DNA from 4 places in the Paenibacillus sp. RRE4 genome. Region 2 is predicted to be linked to each of the others. Evidence: predicted binding sites of a transcription regulator. Region 2 holds the regulator's gene; each other region holds the start of a gene.

Region 1 (4,388 bases), 180 kb from region 2:
AGTTGGCACGTGCGCCGAAGAATTGCATTTGTTTACCGATCTTCATCGCAGATACACAGCAGGCAATACCGTAATCATCGCCATAGATCGGACGCATCAGATCATCATTTTCATACTGGATAGAGCTGGTTTCAATCGATACTTTACTGCAATAATCTTTGAAAGCTTCAGGCAGCTTCGTGGACCACAGGACCGTCAAGTTTGGCTCTGGAGCAGGTCCCAGGTTGTGCAGTGTATGCAGGAAACGGAAGCTGTTTTTGGTTACACGTGTCTCGCCATTGACGGACATCCCGCCGATGGACTCGGTTACCCATGTTGGGTCACCACTGAACAATTCGTTGTAATCCGGCGTACGCAGGAATTTGACAATCCGCAGTTTCATGACAAAGTGGTCAACCAGTTCTTGAGCCTGTTCTTCCGTCAGGATACCTTCTTGCAAATCACGTTCAATGTAAATATCCAGGAAGGAGGATACACGTCCAAGGGACATTGCGGCACCGTTCTGTTCTTTGATCGCTGCAAGGTAACCGAAGTACAACCATTGGAATGCTTCTTTAGCCGTTGTTGCTGGTAATGAAATATCGAAGCCATGCATCTCACCCAGTTGTTTCAGTTCTTGCAGTGCACGAATCTGTTCAGACAACTCTTCGCGCAAACGAATAACATCTTCATCAATTACGTCGACTTCGAGTGCATTGAGTTCACCTTTTTTGTTACGAATAAGGAAGTCTACTCCGTACAAAGCAACCCGGCGATAGTCTCCGATGATCCGTCCACGGCCGTAAGCATCTGGCAGACCTGTGATAATCCCTGCTTTACGTGCTGCACGCATCTCGGCAGTGTAAGCGTCGAATACACCTTGGTTATGCGTTTTACGAATGTTAGTAAATATATCAATGACACCTTGTGGCATTTCGAAACCGTATGCTTCACAAGCATCAATCATCATACGAATTCCGCCGAATGGCTGAATGGAACGTTTGAATGGAGCGTCTGTTTGAACCCCGACAATTTGCTCTTTGGACTGATCCAGGTAACCTGGTTGATGAGATGTAATGGTTGAAGGTGTGTTCACGTCCACATCAAGCACGCCGCCATTATCACGCTCTTTTTTGGTCAGATCAGATACGATATCCCACAATTCTTTGGTGTTTTGGGTAGCGTCTGCGAGGAAAGCTTCATCCCCGTAATATGGAGACAGATTGTGTACCAGAAAATCATTCACATCTACGGTCTTGGTCCAAGTTCCTTTAGTAAAGTTTCTCCAGCCTGTTTGTTGTTTGACATCTTTTTCGATCACCGACATCTTAATCCCTCCGCTTTTTTGGATTTCTGGACACATCACATTGTTGCAGTACACGTATCATCAGATGTCCAGATCCGCGATTTATGTGAATTGTTTCACATTATCCGGAACACGATCTCTCTACTTGGGAACCGGAACCGCGGAATGATTGTTTTCTTTACATTTTCAGTATAAGTCATGCTGATTTTAGCATCTGTGATTTTTATCACAAACTTTGCGACCTTTCTCACTCTGGTTGGGCGTTGTCTTGTTGCACGCTTTTACGGTTGTTCACACTAGGCCACTCCGCGGGCAGCACAACTACAGATCGCTGTTATCCCCGGATTTTTTCGATTCACTTTTTCAAAGTGAAAATCCGGTGATAAAGGCGAACGCTCCGCTTCTTCCGTCTGTCCTGCCCGCTCCGTTATCGTGTGAACCTCTTCTATTGTGCAAACAGCCACCTCCCCTCCCGTTCCCACCGTTTTGGGGAACCATTGCTCCGTTAAGCTCGGAGCAACTGAAAGATTGAAGGAGGTTCCTGAAAAACGGATGCTCCGCCTTTCCGTTTTTCTGCCCATTTTGATTCACTACACTTTGGAGCTACATGCTGTTCCTGCGGTCTATTACTCCGTTCCACTGGGAGTAGAGTAACAAGTGCTGAAACTGCTCCTGAAAAACGGATGCTCCGCTTCTCCGTTTTTTTGCCCATTTTGACTTCTACACTTCGGAGCTCCATGCTGTTCCCGTGGTTTATTACTCCGTTCCTCTGGGAGTAAAGTAACAAGTGCTAAAAATCAGTCCTGAAAAACGGATGCTCTGCCTCTCCGTTTTTCTGCCCATTTTGACTTCTACACTTCGGAGCTCCATACTGTTCCCGTGGTTTTTACTCCGTTTCTCTGGCAGTGGAGTGAACAAGTGCTAAAAATCAGTCCTGAAAAACGGATGCTCCGCTTCTCCGTTTTTCTGCCCATTTTGACTTCTACACTTCGGAGCTCCATGCTGTTCCTGCGGTTTATTACTCCGTTTCTCTGGGAGTAGAGTAACAAATGCTGAAACTGCTCCTGAAAAACGAATGCTCCGCTTCTCCGTTTTTCTGCCCATTTTGACTTACTACACTCCAGTGCTGGACACTGTCCTGAAAAAAGGATGTCTCGCCTCGCCGCTTTTCGGGCTTACCTCTCCGTACGCTTGTTCACTCCCCTCTTTCCCACCTCCTTTCCTGTTTCTCTGTCTTTTTGCAACTATACGGCAATCGGGGCTCCCCGATATGGGGAACCCCTGAATCACTTGCAACAATCTGAAATGGTTATTTGTTGAATGTTGCTTGTTGCTTGTTATTCAAATTTGCCATAGAAAGCGTTGCGGTACACATCAGCCAGTTCAGTTACAAGCGGCAGTTTTGGATTCGCTGTTGTACATTGGTCCTCGAAGGCCCGATCTGCCAAGTAATCTACACGCGATTCGAAGTCTTTCGCATCAAATCCGATTTCCTGGAACGATTCTTCGATACCCAGTTTTTTGTTCAACTCACGGATCGCTTTAATCAAGCTGTTCACGCCTTCTTCGGTTGTACGTGCTGGCAATCCGAGAATACGGGCGATTTCAGCGTACCGCTCATCTGCCACAAAGTGCGAATATTTCGGGAACGATGCAAATTTCGTCGGTTTTTTCGCATTGTAACGAATGACGTGTGGCATCAGGATCGCATTGGTGCGTCCGTGTGCGGTGTGGTACTGACCGCCCCATTTATGCGCCAAGCTGTGGTTAATGCCCAGAAACGCGTTGGCAAACGCCATACCCGCAATCGTCGAAGCATTGTGCATTTTCTCGCGTGCCAGTTTGTCACCCTGTAATGCGGATTGCTCCAGATATTGGAACACCAGTTGGATGGCTTTGATTGCCAGACCGTCTGTGTAGTCGTTCGCCATCACGGATACATATGCTTCAATGGCGTGAGTCAATACGTCCATACCGGTATCGGCTACTGCGGTTCTTGGCAAGCTGTATACAAATTCAGGGTCTACAATCGCTACGTCTGGTGTTAATTCATAGTCAGCCAGCGGATACTTGGTATTGCCATGCTCTTTATCTGTAATGACCGCAAACGATGTGACTTCCGAACCCGTACCCGATGTTGTCGGAATGGCTACGAACTTCGCTTTTGATCCGAGTCTTGGATATTTGTAAATCCGTTTACGGATATCCATGAATTTTTGTTTCAGGTTGTTAAAGTCCGTGTCTGGATATTCATAGAACAACCACATCGCTTTGGCAGCATCCATTGGTGATCCGCCGCCGAGTGCGATAATACAGTCCGGCTGGAAGCGTTCCATCATGGCTGTACCGCGGTCTACTGTTGTTGTTGATGGATCTGGCTCAACTTCTGAGAAGACTTCAATGGCTACAGGCGTCTGACGTTGACGCAGGTAATGCTCTACTTTTTCCACATATCCGAGTTTGACCATCACGGCATCCGTAATAATCGCTACGCGAGTAATGTCCGGCATTTTGGCGAGATATTGCGTCGCACCTTTTTCGAAGTAGACTTTGTTCGGCACTTTGAACCATTGCATATTCACGGTACGGCGAGCCACCCTTTTCACGTTGATTAGGTTCACAGCAGTTACGTTGGAAGATGTTGAGTTACGTCCGTACGATCCACAACCCAGTGTCAACGATGGCATATTCGTATTGTAGATATCCCCGATCGCACCATGTGTGGAAGGTGAGTTTACGATAATCCGTCCCGTTTGCAGGCGATCCGCAAATTGGTTGATCACTTCTTCATTGTTCGAGTGGATAACGGAGGAGTGACCCATTCCGCCAAAAGCAACCACTTCTGCTGCACGCTCAATACCATCTTTTGCAGATTTAACTTTGTAACATGCCAGCACCGGACTCAGTTTCTCGGCGGACAATGGGAACTTGGTGCCCACACCTTCAATTTCGGCTACCAGAATTTTAGTGCCTGCCGGTACTTCAATGCCGCACATTTTGGCAATGTTCACAGCGGACTGACCTACAATGGTCGGGTTAACTGCACATTTCTCCGCGTTGATTGCACCTGCTGTCAATTTGGCGGCTTCCTCTTTGTTCACAA
Region 2 (4,388 bases):
GCGTTGTGCTTACATCGGCTACGCTGTCGGTGGATAAGTCATTCCAGTTCATGATTGAGCAACTGGGTTTGCAGGAAGCAGCCGACAATAATCGGCTTCTGACCTCGATGCTACCTTCCCCATTTAATTATCGGGAACAAGCTTTGTTAGTAATCCCGCGGGATTTCCCGAGTCTGAAGGGAAGCGTAGGGGACGCACACTTTGTTCAGATGCTGGTGCACTCTCTTGCTGAGACGGCGATTGCAACTCGAGGACGTATGATGGTGCTGTTTACCTCTTATAAAATGCTTCGACAAGTCTATGAGCCGCTGAAAGAGGCTTTGTCCGGGAATGACATCTCGCTACTGGGGCAAGGTGTTGACAGCGGCAATCGTTCGAAGTTGACCCGACGCTTCCAGGATGCCAAAGCAGCAGTCCTGCTGGGTACGAGCAGCTTCTGGGAGGGCGTGGATATTCCGGGTGAGGCGCTGACCTGTCTTGCGATTGTGAGACTGCCTTTCCAGCCGCCTAACCATCCGCTTCTGGAAGCGAAGAGTGAATTGTTGCAAGAGCAGAAGAAAAATCCATTCATGAAGCTGTCTGTGCCACAGGCAGTCATTCGCTTCAAGCAGGGGTTCGGCAGGCTTGTTCGCACGGGCAAAGATCGCGGAATCGTCATTGTGTATGATACGCGCGTAATTGAAGCTTATTACGGCAAGTACTTCCTGTATTCGCTACCGGGACCAAAGATGGAGCATATGCTGACAGAACAGATGGTTCCCCGTATTGCTGAATGGTTAGATCGACCTGTGGATAATCAAAAATAATGACGATGTACAGCTATAACATTGCATTGAACTTCACCATGGCGTTAAACTTTGAAGAAGACTTCACAAAGTTCGAACAGGGCAACGCTTCACTGAACTTATATTCCTAATAATTCGGGCATTCTGTATGAGGACATCATGCATGGATATTGCATGTATACAGAATGCTCATCTTTTCAATATTTATTTAATCGTGGCGATGGTAAGGGGGAGCAAGAATGAAATCGGATAAAATATCAGAAGCGGTAGTACGGCGTCTGCCTGTATATTTGCGTTATTTAAACGAGTTGGTTCAGCGTGAGGTGACAACGGTTTCCTCGCAGGAGCTGGGACAGCGACTGGATCTGAATCCGGCTCAAATCCGTAAAGATTTAGCTTATTTCGGTGATTTTGGTCGTAAAGGAATCGGGTATGATGTGTCTTACCTGATCGAGAAGATTCGTCACATTTTGAAAATTGATCAGCAAATTAATGTGGCTCTGGTGGGAGCCGGTAATCTCGGACATGCTTTATCGAATTATAACGCTTATTTGAAGGATAATATGAAAATTGTCGCTATTTTTGATGCCTATGGGCCCAAGATTGGCAGTAAAATTAATAGCCTGACCGTACAACCGATGGAAGAACTTACGGAAGCGGTTCAGAAAGAAAATATCCGTATTGGTATCATCACGGTGCCGGACACCGAAGCTCAGAATGTTGCCGACCAACTGATTGAATCGGGCATCGAGGCAATTCTGAATTTTGCGCCGACGATTCTAAAAACGCCTTCACATGTGCGGATTCATCATGCTGACTTTACAACGGATTTGCTCAGTTTGGCATATTATTTGGAGAACGGGAAGGAAGATGAGCTTGATGACAACGACGAATAAATGGGTAATCCACAATGGTAGATTTGCAGTAAACGAAGGGGCCAATTGGACTGTGGTTCAAGGGTATATGGTTGTTGAAAATGACAAGATTGTGCATATTGGTGAGACGCTGCCGGATGGTGACGAGAACCTGCCTAAAGTGGATGGAAAAGGACTGCTCTTCCTGCCGGGTCTGATCAATACGCATGGTCATGCAGCAATGTCCTTGCTTCGAGGTCATGGTGATGACCTGGCACTGCAAGTGTGGTTACAAGAAAAAATGTGGCCCATGGAAGCCAAAATGACTTCTGAGGACGTGTATTGGGGAGCATCACTTTCGGTGCTTGAGATGTTAAAAGGCGGAACCACGGCTTTCCTGGACATGTATGACCATATGGATCAGGTGGCAAAAGTGGTTGAACAGTCAGGGGCAAGAGCTGCGCTGGCTCGCGGTGTCATTGGACTGTGTTCGGAAGAAGAGCAGATGAGAAAGCTCGAAGAGTCCGCAGCATTTGCTCGTGAATGGAATGGACAGGCGAATGAACGCATTACAACCGTAATCTCTCCGCACGCGCCTTACACATGCCCTCCAGAATACATAGAGAAGCTTGTTCAGGTTGCGCATGATTTAAACCTGCCTCTCCATACTCACATGTCGGAGACGCTTCGTGAAGTGGAGCAGAATGTATCAGATTATGGCTTGCGTCCAGTGGCACATCTGGAGAAGCATGGCTTTTTCTCACGTCCTTCGCTCGTAGCGCATGCTGTGCATCTCAACGATGAAGAAATTGAGATTTTGGCACGTCATGATGTCGCTGTATCCCATAATCCGGGTAGTAACTTGAAGCTTGCATCCGGTGTAGCCCGTGTTCCTGCTTTGTTGAAAGCAGGAGTTACTGTATCCCTGGGAACAGACGGACCGGCAAGCAACAACAATCTGGATATGTTTGAGGAAATGAGACTTGCAGCTTTAATTCATAAAGGAGTATCCGGTGATCCTACCGCCGTACCTGCCGGGGAAGCGTTGCTTCTTGGAACAGCTTACGGTGCGAAGTCCATCTTCCTGAACGATACCGGAGCTTTGCAAGTTGGTAAAAAGGCTGATTTTATTGCGCTCAACATTGAACAGGCTCATTTCTATCCGCACACGGATTTGATTTCCCATGCAATCTACTCGGCTTCGGCGAAAGATGTGGAGCATGTATGGGTAGATGGCAAACAAGTCGTAAAACATGGTGAATGTTTAACACTGGATGAAGAGCGCATTTTGCGTGAATCCCAGTTGGCTTTTGATCAATTGCTTGCGCGTTAAGAGGAAAGGAAGTTCAACTCTTGAAGAAAAAAAAGAAGTGGATATGGATATCGTTGCTCATTCTTGTTCTGATTTTGATTGGACTTCAGCAATATTACGTCTATGTAACACAAGATCAGCGTAAAGAAGAAGCATTGGCTGTACAAGCCGCACAAGACCAGTTGGGGATTACATCGACTGATGAGCTTCGAAAGTACGTCTGGGGCGAGAAGAATGGCTCTGACAACATTTACTGGACGATGACAGCTAAAAACAAAGATAATCAGGACATTATGGTCTGGGTTAAGTTTGATAATAACAATCAGCCTGTTCAAGGCGCGGCAGGTGTGCACAGTGAGCTATTGCAGAACGGGATGTCCGAAACGCAGATTCGCAACCTTTTTAGCTCAGACGTTCCAGACGGTGAGATCAAACGAATCATGCCAGGCGTTGTGAACAATATCTATGTATGGCAAGTGTATTATAACGATGAGACGCATAACTATTATCGCTTTTACCGATTTAGCAACGGAGAGCAAGTAGATCTGGTATATACGTTACCGAACAGCTGACTTCGTCTTTCTTTCCTCCGTTAAGATCAATAGAACGGTCAACTCAACATAGTCTCACATAAAAACAAGCAAAAAACCGGCAGACGGGACACCGACTGAACCGGTTTTTCGCGTTGCAACCATTGAACATCAGTGAAATAGTTAAAATTATTAATTTATTCATATTTTCGCCTTCGAAATTGTATATACGATGTGATATACTCAGATATGTACTGGAGTTAACAAACAACGCAAATAAATCTGCAATAAACGTTGCAGACCATCATGTACAGCTAAATATACAAGCCTGTAGATTAAGGACGGGCTCATTTTGGGAGGGGTAATTCATTTGAAGCTGAAAGTATTGCCTATTGTTCTAACCGCCGTAGTTTCTGCCGTCCTGTTGTTTGGAGGTTGGTTCATATACCGTCAAGTAGCCGTACAGAGTCCGATTGAAAAGATGGTTACTCAGTACGAAGGTGTTAATAGCGTTCAGTTAACTATTAACCGCAATGATGTACAAATGAAACTTGATTTAAAGCCGAATGTAGATTTAGGTAGACTGGTGCAATATATTCATAGAGAAGGACAGAACCTGATCGGCTCCCGAGCGCTCAAACTGGATGTCGTAGACCACTCCAATGAGGCGCTTGAAAACTGGTGGGGAGATGCCATGTTTACCGTAGCTCAAGCGATGGAGAACAAACAATACGCCGAGATTACTCCGACGTTGTCCAAGATGGCTACAGGAGGAATTCAAGTCAATACGGCGATGGATGACAACAATGTTTATGTGAGTCTGAGAGACGGAGAAGCCAGCAAGTTCATTATACTGCCGCGTGTACCCGGTCAGATAGGAGTGTGGCCTAATGCCTAAATGGACAAA
Region 3 (4,388 bases), on a different contig from region 2:
AATAACAGCCGCAATCCCGCCCTGCGCATATCTGGTGTTACTCTCAAGCAAAGACTTCTTCGTAATCATCAGAACACGATGCTGTTCGCTAGCCTTAATTGCGGTAAACAGGCCAGCAATGCCTGAACCAATCACCAGTACATCGGTCTCTACCATCGGCAGCGCAGAGAGGTCGAAATCATATATATATTGCGGTATCATCGTTTCACCTGTCTCGGAGCAAGAGTAACGCATGTTACTTCACCAGTAACATGCGCTCTAGTGATTCTCTGGCTTTATCAGCAACAGCAGGAGGGACATAAATCTGCGGTTTCATCGTTTCCAGGCATTTGACCAGCTTCTTCAGGTTGTTAACCTTCATGTTTGGACATACCAGGAACTTGGTTGCAAAATGGAACTGTTTATCCGGACTGTCGAGGCGAAGCTGATATCCTGTACCATCCTCTGTGCCGACAATGAATTCCTTCGTGGAGGATTTTTTGCAATATTCCAGAATCGCTGTTGTACTACCTACAAAGTCACCCATTTCTACAACTTCAGGGCGGCATTCAGGGTGCACTACAAACTCAGCATTCGGATATTTAGCCTTCATCTCAACAACATCTTTTACCGTGAGCATATCGTGTGTATTGCAGTATCCTTCCCAGATGATCATCTTCTTGTCTGTGTGCTGCTGTACATAATGCCCCAGGTTTTTATCAGGTACCCAGATGATTTCCTCTGCATCTACGGACTGGATTACACGAACAGCATTGGCTGATGTACAGCAAATATCTGTTTCTGCTTTGATCTCAGCCGAGGAATTAATGTAGGTGACTACCTTGGCGTTCGGATGTTGTGCCTTCAACTTACGTAATCCGTCCACGTTCACCATATCCGCCATCGGGCACCCAGCACGTTCATCAGGAATCAAAACGGTTTTATTGGGAGCCAGAATTTTAGCGCTTTCACCCATAAAATGAACACCGCAGAATACAATAACGTCTGCATCTGTTTGTGCCGCCTTCTGGGCAAGCAGGAAAGAATCTCCGCGAAAATCTGCGACTTCCTGTACTTCATCACGTTGATAATAATGAGCAAGAATAATAGCATTACGTTCCTTCTTGAGTTCCATCAGCCGCTCACGCAGCTCACGATTCATCTCAGCCTTGCGCTCTAAAGCCAGAGCTTCCACCTGTGATCCTCTCCTTATCGGGACAGCGTCAAGCGCTGTTTCATGGGCTAACCTGTGTCGTTATGTTCGCTGGTGAAACGAATCACAAGCGGTTTAACAACTAATGTACACAACGTTCACGACTCTGTCAATAAATGAAAAAGGGCAGGATATACTCCCTTATCCCCCTTATGCTGTCCGGTTCGCCATTTAGCTCTTGATTATCTGTTTCTTCTACGAATGAATAATTTCTACAAAAAAAGAGAGCCACGAGGGCTCTCTTATCTTTCCGATAGCATGACCGGACATGTGATATTAAGATGTCGGTTTCGTACCGCCATCGTTTGGATCATTGCTGCCCTTATCCAAGTCAGGAGCTTCATTCGGAATATCACCAGCTGGCGGCTCAGATGTTTCATCTTTACCCTGAATGCGTACGCGAACATCACCGATGTTATCAATGATTGGCTCGCCGCCTTCATTTGGCGTACCTTCTCCCGAATTGTCACTATCTGCTTTTGGTGTCAAGGAACCTGTTTCGATCAACTGCTTGATCTGATCCATTTCCAACGTTTCCACTTCAAGCAATGTTTCGGCAATCAGATGCATCTCTCTTGTATGTTTTGTAAGGAGGGCTTTACACTTTTCATAACATTCGTTAATAAAGCGCTGCATCTCTTGGTCAATCTCATATGCGATGGAATCCGAGTAATTCTGCTCATGACCGATATCCCGTCCAAGGAATACCTGTCCTTGTGAACTTCCGAATTGCATTGGACCCAGTTTCTCACTCATACCATATTCCATAACCATGCTGCGCACGATACCTGTCGCTTGTTGGAAGTCACTATATGCACCGGTACCAATCTCACCGATAAACAATTCTTCCGCCACGCGACCTCCGAGAAGTCCGGTTACTTTATCCAGCAACTCCTGTTTGGTAACGAGCATGCGGTCTTCTTTTGGCAACATGATTACATATCCACCCGCACGTCCGCGCGGAATGATGGTCACTTTATGTACCATATCAGCATGTTCCAGGAAGTATCCTACAATGGTATGGCCTGCTTCGTGATAAGCAACAATGCGTTTCTCCCGATCACTGATGACACGGCTTTTCTTCTCCGTACCAACGATGACACGGTCAATCGCCTCATCCACTTCACGCATGGAAATATCTTTTCTGTTACGGCGTGCTGCGAGCAATGCCGCTTCATTCAGCAAGTTCTCCAGATCTGCACCCGAGAAACCTGTTGTACGCTTCGCAATAATGTCCAGTCTCACATCTTTCGTGAGCGGTTTGTTACGGGAGTGTACTTTCAGAACAGCTTCACGGCCTTTAACATCTGGACGATCCACTGTGATTTGACGGTCAAAACGGCCTGGACGCAACAATGCAGGGTCTAGAATGTCTGCACGGTTCGTGGCAGCAACGATGATAATACCTTCGTTTGCACCGAATCCGTCCATCTCAACGAGCAATTGGTTCAGGGTTTGTTCACGTTCGTCGTGACCGCCACCAAGACCAGCACCACGCTGGCGTCCCACTGCATCGATTTCGTCAATAAAGATGATACAAGGCGCATTTTTCTTTGCATTTTCGAACAAGTCACGTACACGTGATGCACCGACACCGACAAACATTTCAACGAAGTCGGAACCGGAAATGCTGAAGAATGGTACACCTGCTTCACCGGCTACAGCACGAGCAAGCAAAGTCTTACCTGTACCTGGAGGACCTACGAGCAATACGCCCTTCGGAATACGTGCCCCAACGGCTGCGAACTTCCGAGGGTCCTTGAGGAAGTCTACGACTTCAACAAGCTCTTGTTTCTCCTCGTCTGCACCCGCCACATCTTCAAATGTTACGCGCTTCTTCTCTTCATTGTAGAGGCGAGCACGGCTTTTACCAAAGTTCATTACTTTACCGCCGCCGCCTTGAGCCTGATTAAACAGGAAGAAGAACAGCAGGAACATAATGATCAAAGGAATAAAGGAAGTCAGCAACGTTAACCAGATGCTGTCACCCTTCATTGGTTCCTGATGATATTCAAATTTGTTAGCTTCACTTGCAGCTACAAGTTCGGTAATTGCCTCATCCGTAGGAGGAATATACGTTGAGAAATTTTCTGATTTGGCCCCATCAGGTGCTTGTTTGTATCGGCCGGTCACGAGATATGTCTGACCGTTGAATTGAACAGTCACTTCGGCGATATTGTTGGCTTTAACCTCAGCACGAAACTGATCATATCTAGGGTTTTCTATAACATCGTTTCCATCTGTGATAAATCTAACTAAACCCACCACAACTAAAAAAAGAATCAAATAAAAACCAGAATTCCGGATGAACCGATTCATCCCCTACCTCCTCTCGAGACACTTTAATTATTTTAACATAGCCCGACATGGCTTCTCAATAGAAGCCAAGAACAGCTCAAGGCTTCGGCCTTACTGGATATCAGCTTGTGTAGATTTCTGGTTTTAGAATCCCAATATATGGAAGATTCCGGTATTGCTCGGCATAATCCAGACCGTACCCCACGATAAACGCATCAGGGATATCAAAGCCCGTGTAGTGAGCTTCCAGTTCCACTTTGCGGCCGGATGGTTTATCGAACAATGTTACCACACGTACAGTTTCAGCACCGCGGTTTTCCAACAGTTCAATCAAATAGCTGAGGGTCAGTCCGCTGTCGATAATATCTTCGACAATCAGAACTTCACGTCCTTCAACGGATACATCCAGATCCTTGATGATTTTGACAACACCGGATGACTTGGTAGATGCACCATAACTGGATACGGCCATAAAATCCATCTCAACCGGTACCGTTATGTTCTTAACCAAATCAGCCATAAATATAAACGCACCTTTGAGCACACAAATGACCAAAGGGTTCCGGTTAGCATAATCGGCACTGAGTGTTGCGCCTAATTCCTTAACCTTACTCTGAATTTCTTCTTCACTGATCAATACTTCCTGAATGTCGTTCTGCAACTGTGCGAACCTCCTAAGTTATACTATGAAAGCCTTACCTGAACCATAACCACTACCCCTGAATCGCTGAATCGCCTACAGTCATGTACAGGATTGCGGAAGTGCTCTCCCTGACAGGAGCCATATCGGACCGGCGAACACCCGGTAACCAGATGACATTGCCTGCTCCATCACACACCACAGGAATGCGTGGTCTGACAGATGGGGGAATTTTCTCGTCGATGAAAATATTTTTCA
Region 4 (4,388 bases), on a different contig from region 2:
TATAATGCTCTGCACCTGAAGCATCGTACAAGACTCCTGCAGTTACATATAATCCGGTTCCGTATGCAATTGACTTCATGTCACTGTAATGGGTGTTATCTACTGCATGTTTGACCCATGTTGAAGCCCTATCAAGAGAACCCACTGTTTCCAAAACAATAGGGTTAGAGTTTTCGTCAGAACCAACGATTTTAAAACTCCCGTTATCATAGATGATGTCATTTAAATTGTAGTAATTATCGACGATGTTATCATCTGGATCATCAACCGAGACCCAATTGTTTCCGAGTTGATTGGATTTTAACAAGGTCTGGTAGCCGACAGCTACGTATATCCCATTCACATATTTAACATTAGATACCGATGCTGAGGCAGGGAGATCGCTTCCCTTTGTCCACAACACTCCATCTGAAGAAGTTAAAGTATTGCCTGTATCCGTAATACCAAGGAATCCCCCGGTTACGCCATAGGTTAATGCCTGAACTTTGCCTGTTACACCTGCAGGGAGGTCATTAAGTGTCCAATGTTCTCCATCGGTTGATGTTCCGATCTGCGATCCCATAGCAACAAACATATTATTCCCGAAAGCAACTTTAGAAAAATGATCTTTCGGTTTCAATTGATCATTTGCATGTAAACTATCCCAGCCACTTGAGGAATGTAGTATCATGCTATCGGTCAACGTATTGTTATAAACGGTTTGACCTGCAACAACCCATGAACTTCCACTATAAGCAATACTTTGCAGGTTTGCCGCGGTTTTTTTCCACGTGGACTTGTCCGCTGTAACCACTAGACTATTAGGTGCGGAGGTGACAAGGGCTATGCCGGTACCATTGGAAGCTAAAGACTTGATATCTATATTCGTTATCTTAGGCTGCGAACTCCAACTCACGCCATTATCTGCTGAAGTGTCTAGTTTCCCTGCTTTACCAAAACGATAAAGTGTCGTTCCAATAAGTGTCGTTCCCAATGTATCATTATAGGAAGGGTCTGCTGTGAACGTTATTCCATCACTGCTAGAATAACCATCATGATAGTTTTCGATCATATACAGTTTTTCGTTATAAATGGAAAAAGAAGAGAGGGAGTTACTACCACGAAATCCATTTGTCCAACTTATTCCGTTATTAGAGTAGGCATATCCACCAAATACATTCCCGCCAACAACATATCTACCTGATATGTAGGCTAAATCCATTAAATAAAACGTTGTACTTGTCGTTGAACTTGAAGGCCAAATTTTTGGCATACTACTCCACAGTGTCCAATTCTCTCCGTCTGAAGATGAATAGATAATTCCAATATCCTGATTTCGATCAGAAGCGTGCCATTTTCCGCCAACGACATAGAACTTGCCTTCGATGTAGACTGCCTTTTGAAGTATACTTCCATCTATTACAGCGGATCTATCCGTCCAGTGTTCTCCATCAGAGGAAGTAATCAATCTCGCTTTTGCGGAAGCATTCGTTTCAACTCCGACTGCAACGTACATATTGTTCGCATAGACAAGGCTTCTCCATGAAGTTTTAGCATTAGATGCTCCCGTATTCACACGAGTCCAGTCTAGTCCACTGGTTGACTGAATGATGTTCCCTTTTTCACCTACAGCAGTATATTTCCCGTTGGCAAAGATAACAGTATTCAAATTTCGATCCAAATTATTATTGACTGCGGATAGGAGATTCATATTCCCGTTAGCAGAAGCTTGGTTCACGGGAACAAAAACACCGGGTAGGATGAGAGTGAGAACCAAAGTATAGACCATAACAACTTTCCATTGAAATGAATGCTTGAACATGTTTAATGCCTCCTCTGTAATATAGTTTTTAAAACGGAGTTTCTTAGAGCATGGAAGCTCAAGTTTTGTGCGATCCTGCAGTTTGGCTTGCAACAAATTAATGTAAGCTAAACGGGGGCGAAAGATAAGTAAACATCATTCTATGCATAACAAATTTATGGTGGGTTTTTATTTATATCGGATAGTCCCTAATATAGTATTAGATCATATTAAATGGATGGATATAATCATGTTGTTTATTGTGATTGTGATTATTTGCACAAAGTTTTGGGCAAGGTCGAGATACAATAAAACCATAGATGAATTTAATGATTTGCGAACGGTTTGAAGATAAAGGAGAGGATGACATATGGCGACAAAAACGCCTTTAGAGGTTGCACAATATACGGCACAGGCTGGTGTTAAGAAAGCACAGAATCCGGTTTCTTCTGTGCTGATTCTTGGTTTCCTGGCGGGAGCCTTTATCGCGCTTGGGTTTCTGCTGGATATTCGCGTAATCGCATCTGCACCACCGGAGTGGGGGAGCATTGCAACATTCATCGGAGCGGCGGTGTTCCCGGTAGGTCTGATTCTGGTCTTGATTGGCGGCGGAGAACTGTTGACGGGTAATATGATGGCTGTACCGCTTGCTGCAATCACACGTAAAATCTCTCCAGCCACGATGTTGAAGAACCTGCTGCTTGTGACGGTGGGTAACCTGCTTGGTGCCCTGTTTGTGGCATTTTTCTTCGGTCATGTCCTTGGGCTTACCGCAGATGGTGTATACCTGACCAAAGTGGTCGATATGGCAGGACATAAATTGCATGATAGCTTCCTGCAGGCTTTTATCTCGGGCATAGGCTGCAACTGGCTGGTGGCGCTAGCTGTCTGGCTGTCTTATGCAGCCGATACGATGAGCGGTAAAATTCTGGGCATTTGGTTTCCAACGATGGCGTTTGTGGCGATCGGCTTTCAGCACGTTGTGGCCAACATGTTTCTGATTCCGGCGGCGATCTTTGAGGGCCATTATTCCTGGGGTCAGTATGTCATGAATTTCATCCCGGTGTGGCTAGGTAATCTGACGGGTGGAGCGTTGTTCGTAGCGGCTGCATATTGGATGGTCTATCTGCGTAAAACAGAGCCGGAGGTCAAGCCGGATACGGTTGTCCCTGCTAAAGTGTCTCCTGTAGAAGCAGAAAGCAGAGGGATGTGGAGTAAACAGGCATAACAGATGACAGAGTCGACACTTAAGAGCATCGTATTTGTAAGCATAAATAGTCAGAAGCTAAGAAAATAAACCGGCTTGTGAAATTAAGTTGGGGTACGGGGAGTTATCAGATAAGAATACGGAATAACGAAGTGAGATGGTGCATCTTATCGCTTCACGACAAGGTTGATCGTGGGGAGATGAGATAGGGTCATCTTTTTTTTGCCCAAAATTAAATTCGCCATGACAAGGTTCGGGGGAACGAAACCTGAGCATGGCGAATTTCGGGAGTGGTCCATGATATGGCATGAGGAGGAAGTGGGGAAACACCAGCCTAATGCCTTGTTCTTTATTTACCCCTGGATTCAGAGAATGAATCATAGGCAGAAAACTTTTTCAAAATTAAAATTTTTGAATGAAATGACCAGTTTGCACACATAACATGCTACCCAGCAATGATGAAGATTTGGCCGATTCGTTCTGTTCTCTTTACGTTATAACCCTGAACGGGATATGATATAGGGATAGCTATTCAAAGAGGGGGAGCCCAATGATGATTGAACAGGAGAATGGTGTATTTCCAGCGGTATGCCCGCTCGATTGTCCAGACACATGTGGTCTGCTATTACATAAAGAAAACGGTAAGATTACGAAGGTTACGGGTAATCCGGATCACCCGATTACGAAGGGCGCGATCTGTAATAAAGTTCGAAATATGACGGAGCGGGTGTATCATCCCGAGCGGCTTCAATATCCGATGCGACGCGTCGGCGCCAAAGGTGAAGGCAAGTTCGAGCGTATCAGCTGGGACGAAGCGATTCAGGAAATTACAGGAAAGTTCAAAGACTTGTCTGCAACGTATGGACCAGAGAGCATTCTTCCTTATAGTTTTTACGGTAATATGGGCGTGCTTGGCGTAGACGGCATGGATCGGCGTTTCTTCAATGCTCTGGGCGCAAGCGTGCTGGAGCAGACGATATGTAATGCGGCCGGTAATACGGGCTGGAAATATACGATGGGAGCTAACCACGGCACGTTGCCTGAGGATACAGAGCATGCAGATCTGATCGTGGTGTGGGGTGGTAACATTGTTAGTACCAATATGCATCAGGTTGTGCTCGCGGAGAAGGCCCGCAAGAACGGTGCCAAAATCGTTGTCATTGACGTTCATCGCAACCGGACGGCGCAATGGGCAGACTGGTTTATTCCGCTCTATCCGGGTACGGACAGTGCACTGGCACTTGGTATGATGCATGTGCTGTTTGAGCAAGGACTGACGAATGAAGCATTTATGCAAAAATATACCGTGGGACACGAAGCGCTACGCGAGCATGTGCGCAGTTACACCCCGGAACGGGTAGCACGCACTACAGGCGTGCCGGAAGAAACGATTGTGGAGCT

The links. Region 2 encodes Rex, which represses fermentation and respiration genes when NADH is low (regulators of the CRP and FNR family bind a similar motif). Its sites were predicted from a motif close to TTGTGAAATATTTCACAA; they were not measured.
Region 1: pflB (formate C-acetyltransferase) is a predicted target of Rex. The motif match lies at 1,390-1,407, and genes of this name have one in related genera.
Region 3: nadA (quinolinate synthase NadA) is a predicted target of Rex. The motif match lies at 1,245-1,262, and genes of this name have one in related genera.
Region 4: Q9R46_RS17815 (formate/nitrite transporter family protein) is a predicted target of Rex. The motif match lies at 2,047-2,064, and genes of this name have one in related genera.

What each region holds. Positions count from the first base shown of each region.
Region 1 covers NZ_JAUZUT010000001.1:3,002,959-3,007,346, forward strand. Annotated here, with positions in the region: gene pflB (formate C-acetyltransferase) at 1-1,306, opposite strand, end outside; gene Q9R46_RS13615 (hypothetical protein) at 1,582-1,749, opposite strand; gene adhE (bifunctional acetaldehyde-CoA/alcohol dehydrogenase) at 2,623-4,388, opposite strand, start outside.
Region 2 covers NZ_JAUZUT010000001.1:2,825,976-2,830,363, reverse strand. Annotated here, with positions in the region: gene dinG (ATP-dependent DNA helicase DinG) at 1-806, shown strand, start outside; gene Q9R46_RS12710 (redox-sensing transcriptional repressor Rex) at 1,025-1,681, shown strand; gene Q9R46_RS12705 (amidohydrolase) at 1,665-2,972, shown strand; gene Q9R46_RS12700 (DUF5590 domain-containing protein) at 2,993-3,523, shown strand; gene Q9R46_RS12695 (hypothetical protein) at 3,852-4,379, shown strand; gene Q9R46_RS12690 (AAA family ATPase) at 4,372-4,388, shown strand, end outside.
Region 3 covers NZ_JAUZUT010000014.1:44,146-48,533, reverse strand. Annotated here, with positions in the region: gene nadB (L-aspartate oxidase) at 1-201, opposite strand, end outside; gene nadA (quinolinate synthase NadA) at 236-1,174, opposite strand; gene ftsH (ATP-dependent zinc metalloprotease FtsH) at 1,469-3,511, opposite strand; gene hpt (hypoxanthine phosphoribosyltransferase) at 3,612-4,151, opposite strand; gene tilS (tRNA lysidine(34) synthetase TilS) at 4,204-4,388, opposite strand, start outside.
Region 4 covers NZ_JAUZUT010000002.1:153,788-158,175, reverse strand. Annotated here, with positions in the region: gene Q9R46_RS17820 (S-layer homology domain-containing protein) at 1-1,801, opposite strand, end outside; gene Q9R46_RS17815 (formate/nitrite transporter family protein) at 2,151-3,008, shown strand; gene Q9R46_RS17810 (molybdopterin-containing oxidoreductase family protein) at 3,541-4,388, shown strand, end outside.